Regions from separate parts of the Micromonospora sp. NPDC000663 genome, predicted to be linked through region 1. Evidence: predicted binding sites of a transcription regulator. Region 1 holds the regulator's gene; the other holds the start of a gene.
What was found. Region 1 encodes HspR, which represses chaperone genes until heat shock. Its sites were predicted from a motif close to TTGAGTNNNNNNNACTCAA; they were not measured.

Region 1 (8,428 bases):
ACCGCGCTCGGCAAGTTCGGTCTGAACGCCTTCGGCGAGCAGGGCGACCCGTTCGACCCGACCCGGCACGAGGCGGTCGCGCACCAGACCTCGACCGAGGTCAGCGAACCGACCTGCGTGCAGGTCATGCGGCGCGGCTACCAGCTCGGTGAGCGGCTGCTGCGCCCCGCTCTCGTCGCGGTCGCGGATCCGGAATAGTGCGAGACGGTGACCGGGCCGTCCCGCCCGCCGCGCGGCGGGCGGGACGGCCGGGCCACGACTGTTGGAAGGGGGTGGACCGGTGAGTTCGAAGGACTGGCTCGAGAAGGACTTCTACGCCGTGCTCGGCGTGGACAAGGCCGCCTCCGCGGATGACATCAAGAAGGCGTACCGGAAGGTGGCGCGGGAGTCGCACCCGGACCACAACCCGGGCGACGCCAAGGCCGAGGAGCGGTTCAAGGCCGCGTCCGAGGCGTACAACGTGTTGTCGGACGCCGGCCGCCGCCGGGAGTACGACGAGATGCGTTCGCTGTTCGGGTCGGGCGCGTTCCGGCGCAACGCCCGGAGCGGCGGCCAGCCGGGCGGTATGCCGTTCGACGTCTCCGACCTGTTCGGCGGCGGCGCTGCCGGAGGTGGTGACCGTCGCTTCGGCGGTGCCGGCTTCCAGGACCTGTTCAGTTCGATCTTCTCCGGTGGGCAGGGCGCCGGGCAGGCCGCGCCGCGCGGTCCGGCCCGTGGTCGGGACGTCGAGACCGAGGTGGCGCTCGACTTCGGCGACGCGGTACGCGGGGTGACACTGCCCCTCACGCTGCGGGCCCCGGGTGTCTGCGACACCTGCCACGGCAACGGCGCCAAGCCCGGCACCCAGCCGCGTACCTGCCCGGTCTGCCACGGCGCCGGGGTCACCACCCGCAACCAGGGGTCGTTCAGCTTCTCCGAGCCGTGCCGCAACTGCCAGGGCGTCGGCACCGTGGTCGAGGAGAAGTGCCCCGAGTGCCACGGCAGCGGTGGGGTCACCAAGACCCGCACGATGAACGTGCGCTTCCCGGCCGGGGTGGCCGACGGCCAACGCATCCGGCTGGCCGGGCGCGGTGAGCCGGGCGAGCGCGGCGGTCCGGCCGGCGACCTGTTCGTGCACGTCAAGGTCCGGCCGGACGAGCTGTTCGGGCGTACCGGTGACGACCTGACCCTTACCGTGCCGGTGACGTTCGCGGAGGCAGTGCTCGGCACGGACCTGCGGGTGCCCACGCTCGACGGCGCGGTGACCCTGCGGGTGCCGCCGGGTACGCCGAGCGGCCGGGTGCTGAGGGCGCGGGGCAAGGGTGTGGTGCGCCGCGACGGGCAGGCAGGCGATCTGCTTGTCACGTTGGACGTGGTGGTGCCGGCTCGACTGTCCGACGAGGCGCGTACGGCGTTGGAGGCGTTCGCCGAGCAGAGTCCGCCGGCTGCGCGGGAACATCTCGACGCTCGGGTGCGTCGGGTCAGTTAGTCCGGTGGGATGGACGCGGAGGTGAGCGGCATGTCGGGCGAGTTCCTCGGTTCGGGTGACCCTGCCTACGAGGCCAAGGTGCTGATGATCTCGGTCGCGGCGCGGATGGCGGGGATGCATCCGCAGACCCTGCGCCAGTACGACCGGCTGGGGCTGGTGCAGCCCGGTCGGGCGGCCGGTGGTGGGCGTCGGTACAGCGTGCGGGACGTGGTGCTGCTGCGCGAGGTGCAGCGGCTCAGCCAGGACGACGGGATCAACCTCGCCGGGGTCAAGCGGATCATCGGGCTGGAGCGTCTGCTGGAGCAGGCGCAGCAGCGGGTGGCCCGGCTGGAGGCGGAGTTGGACGCCGCGTACCGCCGGGTGGCCGAGCTGGAGTCGCTCGCCCGTTTCCCGGGCCGCGATCTCGTGCCCACCAATCGCACGTCCACCGCGCTGGTGGTCTGGCGGCCCCGCCGTACGCCCGATCGCTGACCTCTTCTTCGCTTTTTCCGGCCCGGCCCGCGCCCCGATTTCCCGGCGCGGGCCGGGTCGTTTCCGTTAACTTGTCAATACAGGTCCAACCGGCTTAATTCGGACCTGTCGGCATGGCGAGGGGGAGCAGTGGCGGAGCCGGCGAAGAAGGTTGCCCAACAGGCCGAGGAACGGTTGGAGAACCTGGCCGACACCGTCCGCGAGAAGTTCGACAAGGTCACCGAGGGAACCTTCCGGGACCGGATCAAAGAGGGGCGGTTCGCGGACCAGACCGACCACGGCGTCGACCAGGCCCGAGCCGAGACCGAACGCAAGCGGGACTGACCGGTGACCGACGTGCGGGCCGGGACCCACGGGGGGTCCCGGCCCGTTCGCCTTGCTGACTCCCTGCCGCGACCAGCTCAGCCGAGGCGGCGGTTCTCGCGGACCAGGCCGCCTTCGCACCAGTCCCGGTAGACGAACAGATCCGGGCGGGCCAGCAGCACGCGGCCGTTGTGCGCCCAGATCTTCATCAGCTCGTCGCCCTCCCGCTCGGCCTGCTCCACCAGCTTGCGGAAGCGGCGCTTGGGGTGGGCGCGGAATTTCGTCCGGATGCCGTCGGCCGCGTAGATGTAGAGGCAGTGCAGCGCGAAGCGCCGGGCCGGGCAGGTCGGGTCCATTGCCAGATCGAAGAGCGTCAGCACCAGCCGGTCACCGGAGACCAGGAGGTCCCAGTCCGGTGGCATGGAAGCCAACGGCACCGAATCGGGCTGGTACGCCCAAGCTCGCAACTCCGCCGGAGTTGGATCGACGGGGTTGGCGAAGCCGTGGAACGTCGACTCCTGCACGCTCACCGGCCAACCTTCCGCTCTCGCCCGCGGGTGGGCACGTGCCCACCCCGCGAACGCTGGCTGCTGGGGCGAAACGGTAACCCGCCGCCGGGTGCTGCGGTAGTCCCCGTGCGGAGCAATTCGGCAACCGTTGGCCGGAACGCGCGTCAGTCGTGAACCGGAACCACCGCCGCCCGGTTGGCCGCCGCGGCGGCGCGCGTACGCAGCCACCGCTTGAACCACGGGAAGTCCGGCATCCGGGCCACGATCGGCCCGGTCACCACGGTGATCAGGACGTACGTCGCCGCGAGCGCGGCCAACCTCGGCTCGACGCTCCCGGCCGCCACCGCGAGGCCGGCGATGACGATGGAGAACTCCCCACGGGGTACGAGTGCCAGGCCGGCCCGCCAGCGACCCGGTTCGGCGATGCCGACCCGGCGGGCCGCGAGGTAGCCGGTGAGCGTCTTCGTCGCCATGGTGACCACGGCCAGCGCGAGCGCCGGAAGCAGCACGGGCGGGATGTCATGTGGGCTGGTGGTCAGGCCGAAGAAGACGAAGAACACCGCGGCGAACAGGTCCCGCAGGGGCGACAGCAGTTCGGTGGCGTGGTGTGCGACCGGACCGGAGAGCGCGATGCCGACCAGGAACGCGCCGACCGCCGCCGACACCTGGAGCTTCGCGGCGATGCCGGCGATCAGCAAGGTCAGACCGAGTACGCCGAGCAGCAGCGCCTCCGGGTCCTTCGCCGACAGGGCGGACGAGATCAGGTGGCCGTACCGGATGGCGACCACCAGCACGATGAGCACCGTGCCCACCGCGACGGTGAGTGCGATACCCCCGCCGAGCAGACCGGTTCCGGCCAGGACGGCGGTGACAAGCGGCAGGTAGAGCGCCATCGCCAGGTCCTCGATGACGAGCACCGACAGGATGACAGGGGTTTCCCGGTTACCGAGCCGACCCAGGTCGCCGAGGACCTTGGCGATCACCCCTGAGGAGGAGACCCAGGTGATGCCGCCGAGCACCAGGGCGGCCACCCAGTCCCAGCCGAGCAGCAGCGCGAAACCCGCGCCGGGGAGCGCGTTGAGGACGCCGTCGATCACCCCGGCCGGGGCGGCCGACCGCAGGTTGCCGACGAGTTCGTTCGCCGAGTACTCCAGGCCGAGCATCACCAGCAGGAGGATGACGCCGATCTCGGCGCCGACCGCGAAGAACTCCTCGCTGGCATCCAGCGGCAGCAATCCGCCGTGCCCGAAAGCGAGCCCGGCCAGCAGGTAGAGGGGAATGGGCGAGAGGCCGAAGCGCCGGCTGAGCCGGCTGAGGAGCCCGAGCAGGAGAAGGAGCGCGCCGACCTCGATGAGCAGTGTGGTGAAATCGTGCATCCGCCTCAGCCGTCCGGGTCACTGTCGGCGAGGATGGCGGACACGCCGTCGAGACCCCTGCGGGTCCCGACGACGACCACCACGTCACCGGCCGCGAAGCGGAACGAGGGAAGCGGCGAGACGATGACCTCGCCGTCACGCAGCACCGCCACGATGGAGGCGCTGGTGCGGGTACGCGCCTTGGTCTCGCTGAGCTGCCTGTTGACGTACCGCGACCCCGCCGTGATGGCGATCTGCTCGGTGAGCAGGCCGGCGGCCTGCTCGCGGAGCCCGGAGAGCTGACCGAGCATCAGCGACGCGCCGAGGATGTCGGCAAGCGCCTCCGCCTCGTCGTCGGTCAGCGGGATGTCCGCCTGGCAGGAGTCGGGGTCGTCGGGATCGTAGAGGACCAGGTCCCGGCGACCATTGCGGTGGGAGACGACGCCCAGGCGGCGTCCGGACTCCGTCACCAGATCGTGACGTACCCCGATCCCGGGTAAGGCGGTCTGCTCGACACGTACTCGCACCCACCAAGGCTACCGCCTCGTTAACAAACGGCAGATCTTGGACGCTGATCGGCAGCGCAGCCTTGATCGACTCGACATCGCCGATGTGGGGGTATCCAGCGAGCGGGACACCCCGACATCGGCGATCTCGTGTCGATCTAGAGCCGTCGACCCGTCAGGAGGTCGGTGGCTTCTCCGCCACGAACACGCCGACGCCTTCCAGCGAGGACCGTCAGCCATGCCTCACCGATTGCGGCGGCGATGACCGGGCGCTTCGTCATCCACCTGCCGATCTCCGCGCCGGACCTGGCCCGCGCCAAGATGCTGGGCCGGACCGCCGGCCGGTCGTTGGCCTTTCTGGCCCGGATCGACCTCGGCGGGATCACCGTCTCGGCCGAGGACGACCAGGGCGTACGGCACTGGGTCTTCTGCGACCGACGGCTGGAGGGTGGCCGGCGCTGCGTGCTCCGCGCCGACCACGAGACGCCCTGGACCGCCCGCCTACCCCGGCTAGCCTGATCGACTCGACATCACGGAAGTCGGGGTGTCCGAGAGATCCGGACACCCCGACTTCCAGGAAACCGAGTGGATCAGAGCTGCGCGAAGAACTCGCGGATGTCGTCGACCAGGACGTCGGTCGCCTGGTGGGCGGCGTAGTGGCCGCCGACGTCGCCGCGCCCATCGACGTCCGTGCCGTACGCCGTCCAGCGGACGATGTTCGCGTGGTCCCGCTCGGCGAAGCGGCGGATGGACTGGAAGTCGCCGGGGAACATGGCCACCGCGGTGGGCGCCGTCGTCGGCTCGGCCGGCTGCTCGTCGGTGTGCGCGTCCTCCCAGTAGAAGCGGATCGCCGAGGCGGCGGTGCCGGTGAACCAGTAGAGGGCGACGTTGGCCAGGATGAACTCGGCGTCCAGGCTCTCGTCGAAGAGTTGCGCGTTCCAGGCCAGCAGCCCGACGGGCGAGTCGGCCAGCGCGTACGCCAGGGTCTGCGGCTGCTGGCTGTGCACCTGGTTGAAGGAGAACTTGTTCTCGTAGAACCACTGGAGGTGCGCCAGCGCCGCCTGGTCCGCCTCGGACAGGTCGGCGAACTCCGCCGGGTCGCCGGACGGGAACGAGAAGATCTGGGTGACGTGCACGCCGAGCACGTGCTTGCGGTCGATCCGGCCCAGCTCCGGCGAGATCAACGAGCCGCCGTCGTTGCCGACCGCGCCGTAGCTGTCGTACCCCAGGCGGTTCATCAGCTCGGCCCAGGCGCGGGCCGTGCGGTGCCGGTTCCAGCCGGCGCTGCGGGTGGGGCCGGAGAACCCGAAGCCCGGCAGCGACGGGATGACCACGTGGAAGGCCGGCGCTGCCGGGTCGTTCGGCTCGGTGAGCGGGCCGATGACGTCCAGGTATTCGAGCACCGAGCCCGGCCAGCCGTGGGTGAGCACCAGGGCGGTGGCGTCCGGCCGGGACGACCTGACGTGCAGGAAGTGGATCTGCTCGCCGTCGATCTCGGTGACGAACTGCGGGTGGGCGTTGAGCCGGGCCTCGACGGCTCGCCAGTCGAACCCGTCGCGCCAACGGTCGGCGAGCGCGCGGACTCGGTCGCCGCTCATCCCGTACGTGTCGCCGACGCCGGGCAGCTCGGCGGGCCAGATCGTGCGGCCAAGTCGGGTGGCCAGGTCGTCGAGGGCGGTCTGCGGGATCTCGACGCGGAACGGGCGGATCGCGGTACCGGTCATGCGGGGCTCCTTTGGAACGGAATGTTTCGTTCTGTTAGAACAGTAGCAGACCGGAACGATCCGTTCCACTGTTACTGTGGGAGCCATGCCGACGACTTCCGGAAACGCGCTTGCCGGGCGCCGGGCGCAGGCCGCCCGCAACGACGAGGTGATCCTCCAAGCTGCCCGCGCCGTCTTCCTCGACGACCCGAAGGCCCCGATCGCCGCCGTCGCCGAACGAGCCGGCGTCGGCATCAGCGCGCTCTACCGGCGGTACGCGGGCAAGGAGGCGCTGCTGCGTCAGCTCTGCCACGACGGGCTGCGCCGCTACATCGCCGTGGCCGAGGAGGCGCTCGCCGAGCCGGACGACTGGGCCGCCTTCGCCGGGTTCCTGGCCCGGGTGGTCGACGCCGACGTGCACTCGCTCACCGTCCACCTGGCCGGCACGTTCGCCCCGACCGAGGAGATGGGGCGCGACGCGGTACGCGCCGGGGAGCTGGCCACCGCACTCGTCGACCGGGCGCACGACAGCGGCCGGCTGCGCCCCGATGTCGTGGTGCAGGACCTCGGGCTGCTGCTGGAGGCCTGCGCCGCGGTCCGCGTACCCGATCCGGAACGGACCGGGCAGCTGCGCCGCCGGCAGCTCGCGGTGTTGCTGGCCGGCCTGTCCACGGTGCCGGACTCCGACCCGCTGCCCGGCCCGCCCCCGGCGGCTGGTGAGTTCGACTGGCGGTGGCGGCAGCGGACGTGACGGCCGCCACAGGCTAAGGTTGAGTGGAATACGCTCAACTCTGGTTGCGTCCAACCCAGTGGACAACGCCGATCCGGGGGAGCCCATGAACACGGAAAGACTCACCACCAAGAGCCGCGAAACCATCACCGGTGCCGTCGCGCTGGCCAACCAGCGCGGCCACGCCACAGTGGAGCCCTGGCACCTGCTGCTGTCCCTGCTGGACACCGACGGCTCGACCGCCGCCGGCCTGCTGCGCGCCGTCGGGGCCGACCCCGCCGAGCTGCGCCGGGCCGCCCAGCGGGCGGTCGACGCCCTGCCTGCGGCGCGCGGCTCCAGCATCGCCGAGCCCACACTGGCCCGCGAGTTCGTCAACGCCATCGGCGCCGCCGAGCAGATCGCCCGGCCGCTTGGCGACGAGTACACCTCCACCGAGCACCTGCTCGCCGGTCTGGCCCGGGTGGGTGGCACGGTGTCCGGCGCGCTGAAGACCGCGGGCGCCACCGAGGAGGCCCTTGTGGCGGCCTTCCCGACCGTCCGGGGCGGGGACCGGCGGGTCACCACCGCCGACCCGGAGCAGACCTACCAGGCCCTCAGCAAGTACGGCGTCGACCTGACCGCCAGCGCCCGCGACGGCAAGATCGACCCGGTGATCGGCCGGGACTCGGAGATCCGCCGGGTGATCCAGGTCCTCTCCCGCCGTACCAAGAACAACCCGGTGCTGATCGGCGAGCCCGGCGTCGGAAAGACGGCGATCGTCGAGGGTCTCGCCCAGCGGATCGTGGCCGGCGACGTCCCCGAGTCGCTGCGCGACAAGAAGCTGGTCTCACTGGACCTCGGCGCGATGGTCGCCGGCGCGCAGTACCGGGGGCAGTTCGAGGAGCGGCTGAAGTCCGTCCTGGAGGAGATCAAGAACTCCAACGGGCAGGTCATCACGTTCCTCGACGAGCTGCACACGGTCGTCGGCGCCGGCAAGGGTGAGGGCTCGATGGACGCCGGCAACATGCTCAAGCCGATGCTCGCCCGTGGTGAGCTGCGGATGGTCGGCGCCACCACGCTCGACGAGTACCGGGAGCACATCGAGAAGGACCCGGCGCTGGAGCGGCGCTTCCAGCCGGTGCTTGTCGGCGAGCCGACCATCGAGGACACCATCGGCATCCTGCGAGGGCTCAAGGAGCGCTACGAGGTGCACCACGGCGTACGGATCACCGACGCCGCGCTTGTCGCCGCCGCCACCCTCTCCGACCGTTACATCACCGACCGGTTCCTGCCGGACAAGGCGATCGACCTGGTGGACGAGTCCGCGTCCCGGCTGCGGATGGAAATCGACTCCCGGCCGGTCGAGGTCGACGAGATCGAGCGGGCGGTCCGCCGGCTGGAGAT
Region 2 (8,428 bases), on a different contig from region 1:
AGGCCGGCGGTCGGGGCGGGGACCGGCGCGGCGGGGGCCGGCCGCGTCCGGGCGGCGGCAACACCGTGCAGGTCTTCGTCGGCCTGGGCCGGCGGGCCGGGGTGCGCCCGCAGGATCTCGTGGGAGCCATCACCGGGGAGACGGGCATCCGGGGCCGGGACATCGGCTCGATCGAGATCGCCGACCGGTTCTCACTCGTGGAGGTGCCGCAGGGAGTGGCCGACGAGGTGATCTCCGGGTTGCGCTCCAGCACGATCAAGGGCCGCAAGGCCACTGTCCGTCGGGACCGCGGCGGCGAGCGCTGAGCCCGCCGCCGGCGACCGCCGGGGGTACGACGGTCGCCGGCGGCGTGGATCAGAAGGCGTACGGGCCGAACCGGCCCCAGGCGACGACCGCGGCGAGCACGAGCAGCACCGCACAGGTGAGGGCGCCCTGGATCTCCATCCGACGCCGGTCCTGGTTGTCGGGCTTCTTCATGTCGCGCAGGTGCACCAGGATGCCGCCGATCATCACGATGACGAGGCCCACCGCGGCGAGGGGTGTCAGCACGGTGGCGATGCCGGTGAGCGGGGGCAGCACCAGCCCGACGGCGGCAAGCACCTCGACCGCGCCGAGCGCCTTGACCTGCGACGGCGGGACGGGGTCCACCCATCGCATCGGGTCGCGCAGCTTCTCCTTGGGCTGGGTCAGTTTGGCCAGGCCGGCGCCGGCGAAGATGGCGGCGAGCAGGATCTGGACGACCCAGAGCGCAACGTTCACAGGGGTTCCTCCGGGGGCACCGCCTCGCGGCGGAGAGGTGGGGTGAGGGTTCGAGCGGGACAGTAGTCCCCCACCCGCGTACAGCGACGGCCCCCGCCGTCGAGGAGACGGCGGGGGTCGTCGTGTGCGGAGCGTCAGGCGGCGGCGAGCGCCGGACCGTCGAGCGCCTCCACGTCGGCCGGGCGCAGCGCCAGGGCGAGCACGTCGGCCACGTCGGCCAGGGTGTGCACGGTCAGCGCCTCGCGCACCTCGGTCGGCAGGTCGTCCAGGTCGGGCTCGTTACGCGCCGGGATGATCACCTCGGTGAGGCCTGCCCGGTGCGCGGCGAGCAGCTTCTGCTTCACCCCGCCGATCGGCAGTACCCGCCCGGAGAGCGTCACCTCGCCTGTCATTCCGAACTCCGGTCGGACCGGGCGGCCGGTGACAAGCGAGGCCAGGGCCGTCACCATCGTGATGCCGGCGCTCGGGCCGTCCTTGGGCACCGCGCCCGCCGGGAAGTGGACGTGGATCCGACGCCCGGCCAGGACGTTCGGGTCGATGCCGAACCGCCGCCCGTTGGAGCGCAGGTACGACAGGGCGATGTGCGCCGACTCCTTCATCACGTCACCGAGCTGGCCGGTCAGGGTCAGCCCCGGCTCGCCCTCCATGCTGGTCGCCTCGATGAAGAGCACGTCCCCACCGGCGCCCGTGACGGCGAGACCGGTTGCCACTCCGGGCACCGCGGTGCGCTCGGCCGACTCCGGGGTGAACTTCGGCCGCCCCAGGTAGCCGGCGAGGTTGTCGGTGTCGACGCGTACCGGGGTCGGGTCGGTAGCCAGGGTCACCGCCACCTTGCGCAGGATCTTGGCGAGGCCACGTTCGAGCTGCCGTACGCCGGCCTCCCGGGTGTACTCCCCCGCGATCAGCGCGAGGGCCTCGTCGGCGATCTCGACCTCGTCGGCGGTCAGCCCGGCCCGCTCCCGCTGCCGGGGCAGCAGGTGGTCGCGGGCGATGGCGACCTTCTCGTCCTCGGTGTACCCGTCCAGCATGACCAGCTCCATCCGGTCCAGCAGCGGGCCGGGGATGGACTCGACCACGTTCGCGGTGGCGAGGAAGAGCACGTCGGACAGGTCGAGGTCGACCTCCAGGTAGTGGTCCCGGAAGGTGTGGTTCTGCGCCGGGTCGAGGACCTCCAGCAGGGCGGCGGCCGGGTCACCGGCGTAGCCGGCGGCCAGCTTGTCCACCTCGTCGAGGAGCACGACCGGGTTCATCGAGCCGGCCTCGCGCAGCGCGCGGACGATCCGGCCGGGCAGCGCGCCCACGTAGGTGCGCCGGTGACCGCGGATCTCCGCCTCGTCGCGGACGCCACCGAGCGACACCCGGACGAAGTTGCGCCCGAGCGCCCGGGCGACGGACTCGCCGAGGCTGGTCTTGCCCACTCCGGGAGGGCCGGCGAGGGCGAGGACCGCGCCGGAGCCGCGACCGCCGACCACGCCGAGGTTGCGCTCGGCCCGCCGGTTGCGCACGGCCAGGTACTCCAGGATGCGGTCCTTCACGTCGGCCAGGCCGGCGTGGTCGGCGTCGAGCACCGCCCGGGCCGCGGCCAGGTCGGTGTTGTCCTGGGTACGCGTACCCCACGGCATCTCGAGAACCGTGTCGAGCCAGGTACGGATCCAGCCCGCCTCCGGGGAGGCGTCACTGGCCCGCTCCAGCTTGCCGACCTCACGCAGGGCGGCCTCGCGGACCTTCTCCGGCAGCTCGGCGCTCTCCACCCGGCTGCGGTAGTCGGCCGAGCCGTCCGGCTCGTCTTCGCCCAGCTCCTTGCGGATGGCGGCGAGCTGCTGGCGCAGCAGGAACTCCCGCTGGGACTTCTCCAGCCCTTCGCGGACGTCGCTGTTGATCTGCTCGGTGACCTCCTGCTCGGCCAGGTAGTCCTTCACCCAGCCGACGAGCAGCTCCAGCCGGGCGGTGACGTCCGGCGCGGCGAGCAGCTCGGTCTTCTGCTCCAGGGTCAGCCAGGGCGCGTAGCCGGCCGAGTCGGCCAGCTCGGACAGGTCGGTCATCCGCTCGACGGCGTCGATGACCTGCCAGGCGCCACGCTGCTGGAGAACGGAGGTCACCAGGGCGCGGTACTCGCGGGCGAGTTCCCGGGCGCGGCCGGCGGGAGCGGGTTCGTCGAGTTCGGTCGCCTCGACCCAGAGTGCGGCGCCGGGGCCGGGCACGCCGGAGCCGATCCGCGCCCGGGACAGGCCACGGACCACGGCGGCGGGCTCGCCGTCGGGCAGCCGGCCGACCTTCTCGATGGTGGCGACCACGCCGACGGGGCCGTACTCGCCGTCGATGCGCGGCACGGCCAGCAGCCTGCGGTCGTCGGTCGTCCGTGCGGCGTCGATCGCGGCCTGGGTGGTCGGGTCGAGGGTCACCGGGATCACCATGCCGGGCAGCAGCACGGCGTCGGTCAGGGGAAGTACCGGAAGAGTTGCCATCGAACACCTGCTATCGCGTTGAGTTGAGCGTGTCTCACTCAAGTAACAAAGCGTTCCCCTTGTTCCGCGATGTGACCCAGACCACTCCCGAAGGAGCCCGTCAGGTCGCCCGGAACCGGCCGGGCGACCCGACGGGACAGCTCAGGTGAGCTTGTTCTTGACCGTGTTCACGACCGAGCCGGCCATCCCTGGGTTGGTGCCGTACAGGCGCGGGTCCCCCGGAGGCAGCACCGGCTCGGGGGCGTTCGCCCGCGGGCTTTCGCCGTACCGGAACTCACCCTTGCCGTCCGGCGTGGGCCCGGACGCCCAGCGTCCCTCGCTGGCGTCGCTGCCCGCGGAGAAGCTCAGATAGGTGTAGCCGAACTCCTCGGTGAACTCGCCGGAGTCCGGGAACGCCTCCGGCACCGGCATGTCCTCCAGCCCGTCCTCCTTGAGCTGCTCGATCGCCGCCAGCCACATGTTCTGGTGCATGGTGTCGCGGGCCAGCAGGAAGCGCAGCATCTGCTTGACGCCCGGGTCGTCGGTCATGTTGAACAACCGGGCGACCTGGAGCCGGCCCTGCGCCTCCGCGGTGACGTTGAGCTGGAAGTCGGCAAGCAGGTTGCCGCTGGCGGTGATGAACGCGCCATTCCACGGCACCCCGTTGGAGTCGGCGGGCAACGCCCCGCCACCGGAGTGGATGAAGTGCGCCGGGTTCGACCCGGCGTAGGTAGCGGCGCCCCCCGGGTTGTCGGCAACCCCCTCGGACAACGACAGCGGCGCATTGTCCAACAACCGGGTGATCATGGTGACGATCATCTCGACGTGGCCCACCTCCTCGGTGCCCACGTCGAGCAGCAGATCCTTGTACTTGCCCGGCAGCCGGCAGTTCCACCCCTGGAACAGGTACTGGTTGGCCACCGTCATCTCACCCCACTTGCCGCCCAGAACCTCCTGCAACCGGCGGGCGAACGCGGCATCCGGCCCGTCCGGCTTCGCCTCGAACTGCAGATCCTTGACATGACTGAACATCTGAACCTCCTCGTACCGGAACTGCTGGTGACGAGGCATCCCCACCTCGGTGACCCCACCGGGCCAACCTGTGTCCCCACCGGGTCAGGGCACCGGATGCGCGGCGACAACAGGCCCGGTACGCCCTATCGTTCGCAGATCCACCCGAGCCACCTCGTTCGGTGCCGGGCCGCATGATCCGTGCCCAACGGGGAACGGCGCAGACATGCCGGGCAGTTCCACACTCCGTATCGCGGTCGTGGACGATCACCCCCTTTTCGTCCACGGCCTGGAACTGCTGCTGCCGACGACCAGCGACGGTCGCGCGGAGGTCGTCGGCTCGACAGGCAACGCGGCGACCGCGGCGGGTCTGGTCAGCCGCTGCCTCCCGGACCTCGTCCTGGTCGACCTGCACCTGCCACCGCCCGGTGGCATCCGGGCCGTGGCGGCCATCCGGCGGACCACTCCCCAGACACGGGTGGTGGCGATGTCCGGTTCCACCGACCCGGCACCGGTGCTGGAGGCCCTGCGCGCCGGCGCCGAGGGCTATCTGCCCAAGACCAGCGGGCCGGAGGAACTGCTCCCCCCGCTGCTGGCCGTCCTCGACGGCTGGGCGGTGCTGCCGGCGGAGCTGCTCCGCGTCCTGCTGCGACCGTCGCGCTTCACGCCCGTCGACCTGGACGCCGAGGAACGCCGGCTGCTGTGCGCCATAGCCGCCGGCCGCCACACCGTCGATATCGCCGAGGAACTGCACGTGTCGGAGCGGACGGTGAAACGGATGACCGCCGCGCTGCTGCGCAAGCTGCGAGTGGCCAACCGCGCGGAGGCGGCCGCCGTGGCCGGTCAGGCCGGCCTGCTCGAATGAGGTTGGACCGCGATTCGGCGCCGATTCGCGGTTTCCCGTCACCGAATCGCGACGCGCCGAAATGAATGCGGCGCATATTGTTGCGGATTCCCCGGGTAGTAGGTCAGACTTTGGACACATCCCGCCACACACAGGGAGTAATCGGCAATGGCGAGAAAAGTAATCACGGTCCTGACCGACGACCTCGACGGCGGGAAGGCCGACCGGACAGTCGAGTTCAGTCTCGACGGCGTGGCGTACACGATCGACGTCTCGGACGAGAATGCCGGCGTCCTGCGCAAGGCGCTGGATCCGTACATCAATGCGGGCCGGCGCATCGGGCGAGGTGCCGTGGAGAACACCCGGACCGTTCGGCGTCCGGGTCGACCCAGCGGCGCGGGAATGGATCGGGAGCAGAACCGGGCCATCCGGGAATGGGCCGTCAAGAACGGCTACAAGATTTCCGAGCGAGGCCGGATCCCGGTCGAGGTCGTCGAGGCGTACAAGAACCGCTGACCGGACGACACGCAGACGGGGCCGCGCCGAAACGGTGCGGCCCCGTCATATTGTCGGCACTGTTCGTGACGGCGACGGCCGGTCACCCCGGGCTGTTCCGCCCCGGGTGACCGGCCGCCACCGACCGTACGACTACTCAGTTGACGGTGATCCGCACCGAATCGAACGCGGGCGTCTGGTTGGCGCGCTCCATCATCGGCAGGCGGTGCGAACCGTCACCCGCCCAGATCGAACACTGCGCGGTCCCCGACTCCGGCAGACCCGGGATCTGGATGGTCACCTCGTCCGGGTCGGCACCACCGCGACCGTCCTCGGTGGCCACGAAGAACGCGGGCACCTCCTGCGGCTCCGGCGGGGTGGTCAGGCTGTCCAGCATCCGGCACGCCGTGTGGAAGTGCCCCCGGACCAGGCCCTGGGCGTTGAGCAGCGAGCTCTCCACGTAGTACCCGCCCTGGCCGGCGGCCAGGAAGCGGTCCCGGACCAGGTTCCGGGTGCTGACCCGGAGCGTGAACGGCTGGTTGCGGCCCACCTGCTGGGGGAACTGGGTGATGAGCAGCGAGGGGTTGTTCGCGGCGGCGCCGACCTCACCGAATGCGGTGCTCACGCAGCGGTTGCCGTTCTGGAAGCCGTCGTGCGCCTGGAGCTGGCTCTCGTCGCAGTTGTTGGCAAGTACGCCGAGCCCGGCACCGGGAGCGGTACCGCCGTTGTTCCCGCCGCCGTTGTTGTTCCCACCGCCGTTGTTGCCACCGTTGCCGGTGCCACCGCCCGTGTTTCCACCGCCCGTGTTTCCACCGCCGGTGCTGCCACCGTTGTTGCCGCCGCCGCTGTTGCCGCCGGTCGGCTGCACCTGACACTCGGCGAGCTGCGCCAGTCCCTGCGGGCGCGGCCCGACCCGGTCGATGGCGGTCGTGATGCGGTCCAGCACCGCGCGGCGCTTGCCCGCCAACGGCTGGAGGATCGCGTTGCGGATGAAGGCCTCACCCTTGTTTCCCTCGGCGGCGAGTCGACGGTCGGCATCGGCGATCTGGGCCGTCAACTGGGCGAGATTGCGGTCGACCTCGGCCCGGGCCCGCTGCGGCACCTGCGGCAGCTTCGACGCCACGTCCGGGCAGGCCACCGCCGAGCCGGTGCCCACCGTGCCGTCCTTGCCGTCCTCACACTCGGGGACGGACTGCTGCCCGTCACCCCAGTGGTTACGGACCCACCGGCCATTCTGCCAGGTCCGCGTGGTCGAACCATTTCCGCTCGGCGCGGTCGCGCCCGAGCTGGGTTCCACGCACTGCCCCGCGGCCGGGCGGGGTTTGTTGGTCCGCCGATCCTGGGCCGACGAAATCTGGGTCACGGCGACAACTCCGCCGAAGACCACGAGCGTGCCGACAACGGCCAGCAGACGCTTGCTCCGCGCGTTGCCGGATGGCCGGCGCGCCCGAGTGGACCTGCGCATCGAATTGCTCTCCTTCTCGATCCGGTACTGGATTCCTGCCCTCGGCGGACCGACGGATTTGAGATGGCACGCGTCAACGGCGGCCACCACGACCTACCCGGTGATGTGTCGACGGCCGACGATGCCCTTTCCGCACCGTCCCCCGCGTCGGCTCGACGCGGATGGGGAGATCCTCTTCATTCGCGCAGGAGTACGGGACGGCGCGCGGGAAGGTTCAACCGGAGCGCAGAAAATTGTCGCGGGCCGACCCGGAGCGGGGTCAGCTGGGAAAACGGGCGCTGGTCAGTCGGCGCACAGGTGGTCGAAGGCGAACCCACCGACCATCTCCTCGCGGCGACGGCTCAGCGCGGCGATCTGCGCCGTCAGCTCGGCGCGGGGCAGAAGCCGAGCGTCGTCGGGCCCGGCGGCGCGCAGCCGCTCCCCGACGGCAACCGTGGCGAGGTCCTCGGCCAGCCGGGCCGCGTCGACGCCGCAGGAGAACCGGTGCTCGGTCACCGAGACCCGCTCCACGAGGCAGGCGTCGGGGCGCACCTGCACCCAGCTCCACCCCTGCGCCGGGCCGTCCGCCCAGCGCACGTGCAGTCCCCGCACGATCGGGTCGGCGAGCTGCCCGGCCACGTACGCGTCGACCGCGGCGGCGCGGGTCAACGCGCCGAGGTCGTTCACCGGGCCGGTACGACCGTCCGGCAGGCGGCCCAGGATGTCCCGGAAGCCCACCGGGGCCGGCTCGTCGTCCCCGCCCGTGCCCAGCCCGGCGCCCGCCGCGTAGGCCCGCGCGTCGATCACGTACTCCATCAGGCGACGGCCCTGCTCGGCGGCCCGCAGCGTCGGCGAGCCGATCCGCAGCACGGGCAGCCCCACCGCGGCGCTCACCGCGTCAGTCAGGCGCTCGGCGCGCTGCTCTGCGGAACCGGCCGGCGGCACCGGGCCGATATTCACGGCGACGACCGGCCACCCGGTGTCGGCGTAGAGGACGAAGTCGAACGCGGCCCGGCTCGCCGAACTCCACTGGCTGCCGGTGACACCAGGTGGGCATCCCTGGACGAGGTCGCTGAGCCGACGCGTCGCGTACACCCGGTGGCCGGCACGGCTGAGCAGCGCGCCGCCGCCGTCGGCGGGCGCCGCCCGCAGCCAGCCGCGCACGTCGCTGCCGGTGCTCGTCATCTGCCTGATCCATCCGCCGGTCGGTCGGGCCGGGCCGAGTCTAGGCGGTCGATCATGGCGCGCGCCTCGCCGGTGCGGCCGACACCGTGCCCGGCCGGTCGGACCGACGATTCCGGCGGCGGTTACTCGGCCGCGCCCATCACCAGGCCCTCGATCGTGTGCTTCTGCCGGATCGGTTCCAGCCGGTCCACCACCGGGCAGGGCAGGTGCTCGCGGACCAACGGGGGCAGGCTCTCCCAGTAGTCC

Region 2: a site for HspR is predicted at 3,248-3,266, ahead of lon (endopeptidase La). Genes of this name have one in related genera too.

The regions. Positions count from the first base shown of each region.
Region 1 is NZ_JBIAYR010000003.1:375,312-383,739, reverse strand. Features, by position in the region: gene grpE (nucleotide exchange factor GrpE) at 1-198, shown strand, start outside; gene dnaJ (molecular chaperone DnaJ) at 281-1,468, shown strand; gene ACFY1S_RS14055 (heat shock protein transcriptional repressor HspR) at 1,499-1,939, shown strand; gene ACFY1S_RS14050 (hypothetical protein) at 2,069-2,263, shown strand; gene ACFY1S_RS14045 (hypothetical protein) at 2,341-2,772, opposite strand; gene ACFY1S_RS14040 (cation:proton antiporter) at 2,916-4,127, opposite strand; gene ACFY1S_RS14035 (TrkA C-terminal domain-containing protein) at 4,133-4,633, opposite strand; gene ACFY1S_RS14030 (hypothetical protein) at 4,874-5,131, shown strand; gene ACFY1S_RS14025 (epoxide hydrolase family protein) at 5,203-6,336, opposite strand; gene ACFY1S_RS14020 (TetR/AcrR family transcriptional regulator) at 6,422-7,066, shown strand; gene clpB (ATP-dependent chaperone ClpB) at 7,152-8,428, shown strand, end outside.
Region 2 is NZ_JBIAYR010000004.1:465,755-474,182, reverse strand. Features, by position in the region: gene ACFY1S_RS17690 (DEAD/DEAH box helicase) at 1-305, shown strand, start outside; gene ACFY1S_RS17685 (DoxX family protein) at 355-759, opposite strand; gene lon (endopeptidase La) at 894-3,224, opposite strand; gene ACFY1S_RS17675 (manganese catalase family protein) at 3,366-4,235, opposite strand; gene ACFY1S_RS17670 (response regulator) at 4,474-5,079, shown strand; gene ACFY1S_RS17665 (Lsr2 family protein) at 5,227-5,574, shown strand; gene ACFY1S_RS17660 (hypothetical protein) at 5,711-7,018, opposite strand; gene ACFY1S_RS17655 (hypothetical protein) at 7,301-8,182, opposite strand; gene ACFY1S_RS17650 (phytanoyl-CoA dioxygenase family protein) at 8,305-8,428, opposite strand, start outside.